DNA from 2 places in the Streptomyces sp. P17 genome. Region 1 is predicted to be linked to the other one. Evidence: riboswitches for the same ligand, from Rfam matches in the RefSeq annotation. Region 1 holds a riboswitch; the other holds the start of a gene.
The links. Region 1 has a riboswitch for S-adenosylmethionine ahead of RMT89_RS00050 (aminotransferase class V-fold PLP-dependent enzyme). Riboswitches for the same ligand answer to the same signal wherever they lie in the genome.
Positions count from the first base shown of each region.

Region 2: linked by a shared signal. The riboswitch ahead of thrC (threonine synthase) and the one ahead of RMT89_RS00050 (aminotransferase class V-fold PLP-dependent enzyme) in region 1 are both predicted to bind S-adenosylmethionine.

Region 1 covers NZ_JAVRBF010000001.1:7,434-9,629, reverse strand. Annotated here, with positions in the region: gene RMT89_RS00050 (aminotransferase class V-fold PLP-dependent enzyme) at 1-989, opposite strand, end outside; SAM riboswitch class IV at 1,124-1,240, opposite strand; gene trpD (anthranilate phosphoribosyltransferase) at 1,316-2,196, opposite strand, start outside.
Region 2 covers NZ_JAVRBF010000018.1:116,137-118,332, reverse strand. Annotated here, with positions in the region: gene RMT89_RS14475 (glucosyl-3-phosphoglycerate synthase) at 1-756, opposite strand, end outside; SAM riboswitch class I at 899-1,042, shown strand; gene thrC (threonine synthase) at 1,061-2,196, shown strand, end outside.

The DNA.
Region 1 (2,196 bases):
ACCTCGGGGACCTCGGCGAGGCCCTCGCGGACCTTCTCGATCAGGTACTGCTCCCGGGCGACCAGGGTGTCGAATCCGGCGTCCGTCAACGCCTTGCAGGCCGAGGCGATGGAGTAGGCGCCGATGACGTTCGGCGAGCCGGCCTCATGGCGCGCCGCGCTCTCGTGCCACTCCACGTCCACTCCCCCGTCCGCACGCCGGGTGACCTTACGGCTGGCGCCGCCGCCCGCGAGGTAGGGCTCGGCCGCGAGCAGCCAGTCGGCGCGGCCGGCGAGGACGCCGGAGCCGAAGGGGGCGTAGAGCTTGTGGCCGGAGAAGGCGACCCAGTCGACGTCCAGGTCCTGGACCGAGACCGGGTGGTGCGGGGCGAGCTGTGCGGCGTCGAGGACGATCCGGGCGCCGTGCGCGTGGGCGGCGGCGGCCAGTTCCCGCACCGGCCACAGCTCCCCGGTGACGTTCGAGGCGCCGGTGACACAGACCAGGGCCGGACCGTACGGGTCGCGGTCGGCGAGGGCGCGCTCCAGGGTCGCCACGGCCTGCTGCGGGGTGCGCGGGGCGTTGAGGCAGGTGACCTTCGCGGCGCGCCAGGGCAGCAGGGAGGCATGGTGCTCGGTCTCGAAGACGAAGACCTGGCAGTCGGCGGGGAGGGCGGCAGCGAGGAGGTTGAGCGAGTCGGTGGTGGACCGGGTGAAGATCAGCTGGTCGTCGGCGCGGCAGTCGAGGAACTCGGCGACGGTCTTGCGGGCGTTCTCGAAGAGGTCGGTCGACAGCTGCGAGAGATACCCGGCGCCCCGGTGCACGCTGCCGTAGTACGGCGCGTAGGCGGCCACGTCGTCCCAGACCCGCTGGAGCGCGGGGGCGCTGGCGGCGTAGTCGAGCGCGGCGTACGTGACCTCGCCGCCGGTGACGAGCGGGACGGTGACATCCCGGCCCAGAACAGGCAGCGGGGAACAAACGGAACGGTCGAGGGCAGCGGTGGAGACAGACATGGCGAAGCTCCCGTGACAGACGGAGAAGATGAGCGAAAAGGGGTGTGCGGAGGCGGGGCTCGGCGGCCCTATCGCATTCGCTTGCTCACGGAAGACTCCCTCGAACGACCCAGGACCCCTGGTGTATCGCGAGGGGTCCGCGCTTGCCGTGAGCCTTGCTGCTCACGGCCTGGTCTTCACCCGGGGCACCCCGCCACGGACGGAGGGTTGCCGGACAGTCGGCCGGGGCCTCATGACTGTCACTCATGACCTGGTACAGGAACTTAAGGGAAGTGATCGTCGCCCCGCAACCCGTGTCCGGATTACGGGACGACGACCGGTGACCGCTACGCGTTGCTCGCGGTCACCCAGCGCTCCAATGTCCGCTTGGCCGCGCCGGAGTCGATCGACTCCGCCGCCTTCGCCATGCCGGTGCGGATCTGCTCCGCCAGGGGCGCCTCCGTCGGGTGGAGAGCCACCAGGGCCGCCGCAGAGTTGAGCAGGACCGCGTCCCGGACGGGCCCGGTCTCGCCGTTCAGCAGGCGCCGCGCCACATCCGCGTTGTACGACGCGTCCGCGCCCCGCAGCGCCTCCACCGGGACGAGGTCGATGCCGACGTCCCGCGGGTCGAAGGACTCCTCGGTGACCTTGCCGTCCCGGACGATCCAGACCCGGGAGGTCGAGGTCGTGGTCAGCTCGTCCAGGCCGTCGTCACCGCGGAACACCAGCGAGGAGTTGCCGCGCTCGGCGAACACACCCGCGACGATCGGCGCCATCCGAGGGTCGGCGACCCCGACCGCCTGCGCCCGCACCCGGGCCGGGTTGGTGAGCGGACCGAGGACGTTGAAGACCGTCCTGATCCCCAACTGCCCGCGCGCCGCGCCCGCGTGCCGCATCGCGGGGTGGAACTTGGCCGCGAAGCAGAAGGTGATCCCGGCCTCCTCGGCCACGGACGGCACCCGGGGCACGGGAAGGTTCAGATTCACCCCGAGCTTCTCCAGGACGTCCGAGGAGCCGGAGGCGGAGGACGCAGCCCGGTTGCCGTGCTTGACGACCTTGGCGCCCGCGCCGGCCACGACGATCGCGGACATCGTGGAGATGTTGACGGTCTTGGCGCCGTCCCCGCCGGTGCCGACGATGTCCACGGTGTCGCCGGACACCTCGATCACATTCGCGTGCTCGTACATCGTCCGGACGAAGCCGGTGATCTCCTCGACGGTCTCGCCCT
Region 2 (2,196 bases), on a different contig from region 1:
GAGCGCCTGCCCGTCCTGGTGCCGGTGCCTGCGCACCCCCACGTCGACCTGGGCCAGCGCGTCCAGGCCCACCAGGTGCAGCGCGTCGATCAGCATGCCGAGCTCGACGCCGTAGCCGACGGGGAAGGGGAGCTGTTCCAGCAGGGAGCGGCGGGCCGCGTACTCGCCGCCGAGCGGTTGTACGAAGCCGGCGAGCTGGGGCCAGTGCATGTTCAGCAGCGGGCGGGCCATCAGCTCGGTGACCCGGCCGCCCTGGCCCGCCGCCTGCCCGAGCGGGCGGTCGTACATCGCCTTGACGAGGTCCACCCCGGGATCGGTGAGCAGCGGGCCGACGATCCCCGAGACGAAGTCCGAGGAGAACTCCTTCAGGTCCGCGTCGATGAAGCAGACGATGTCGCCGCGGGTGACCAGCAGCGAGCGCCAGAGCACCTCGCCCTTGCCGGGCACGGCGGGCAGACGGGGCAGGATCGCGTCGCGGTGCACGACCGTCGCCCCGGCCGCCGCGGCGACCTCGGAGGTGCGGTCGGTCGATCCGGAGTCGACGACGACGATCTCGTCGACCAGCGGGACCTGGTGCATCAGGTCATGCCGGATGACGGCGACGATGTCGCCGACCGTCTCCTCCTCGTTGAGCGCGGGCAGCACGACGGAGACCGTCTGGCCCGAGCTGCGTTTCGCGGCCAGGATCTGATGGAGCGGGCGGTCGGTCACGGACCAGGAGCGGGTGCTCAGCCAGCGCTCGACTTCTTCCAGCACAGTCGGCGGCTCCTCACGTGTTTCGCGGATCGTGTCTCGCGGTTCGGACGGCAATCTCAACTGTCCTGGCCTTCGGTTACAGTCTTGAGCAACGCTGATGACCATCGCATGTCGGGGGTCGTTTGCGTCTACAACTACATACCGCTCATCCAGAGGGGCAGAGGGATACGGCCCGATGAAGCCCCGGCAACCCTCCAGTCGGTTCTCGTTCTCCATTGCGAGGCTCCCGGCTAGGGAAGGTGCCAAATCCGTCTCACGGCGAGATGCGTCGTGAGGAAGATGAGGAGAAAGGGCCTCGCCTCACATGGCTGTGCAGACTGCCGCAAGCACCACGAATCCCACCGTCGACCTCGGTCCCGCCGCTGCCCTGAGCTGCCGCGAGTGCGGACATCGCGTCCCTCTCGGACCCGTCTTCGCGTGCGAGGAGTGTTTCGGCCCGCTGGAGATCGCCTACGACTTCTCGGCGTACGACACCGAGGAGCTCCGCAAGCGCATCGAAGCGGGACCCGCGAACATCTGGCGTTACGCGCCCCTGCTGCCCGTCCCCGCGGACGTGGCCGACAAGCCCAACCTCAACCCCGGCTGGACCAAGCTCGTCAAGGCCGACAACCTGGCCCGCGAGCTCGGCGTGACCGGCGGTTTGTATGTGAAGGACGACTCCGGCAACCCGACGCACTCCTTCAAGGACCGGGTCGTCGCCCAGGCCCTGGAGGCCGCCCGTGCCTTCGGCTTCACGACGCTTTCCTGCTCGTCGACCGGCAACCTCGCCGGTGCCGTCGGCGCCGCCGCCGCCCGCGCCGGCTTCCGCTCCTGCGTGTTCATCCCGCACGACCTGGAGCAGGGCAAGGTCGTCATGGCCGCGGTCTACGGCGGTGAACTCATCGGCATCGAGGGCAACTACGACGACGTGAACCGTTTCTGCTCCGAGCTGATCGGCGACCCGGCCGGCGAGGGCTGGGGCTTCGTCAACGTCAATCTGCGGCCGTACTACGCGGAGGGGTCCAAGACCCTGGCGTACGAGATCTGCGAGCAGCTCGGCTGGCGGCTGCCGGACCAGATCGTCGTCCCCATCGCCTCCGGCTCGCAGCTGACGAAGATCGACAAGGGTCTGCAGGAGCTGATCAAGCTCGGGCTCGTCGAGGACAGGCCGTACAAGATCTTCGGCGCGCAGGCCGAGGGGTGCTCGCCGGTGTCGGTGGCCTACAAGGAGGGCCACGACGTGGTCCGGCCGCAGAAGCCGAACACCATCGCCAAGTCGCTGGCCATCGGCAACCCGGCGGACGGGCCGTACGTCCTGGACATCGCCCGCCGCACCGGCGGCGCGGTGGAGGACGTGACGGACGAGCAGGTCGTCGACGCGATCAAGCTGCTGGCGCGGACCGAGGGCATCTTCGCGGAGACGGCGGGTGGCGTGACCGTCGGCGTGACGCGCAAGCTGAT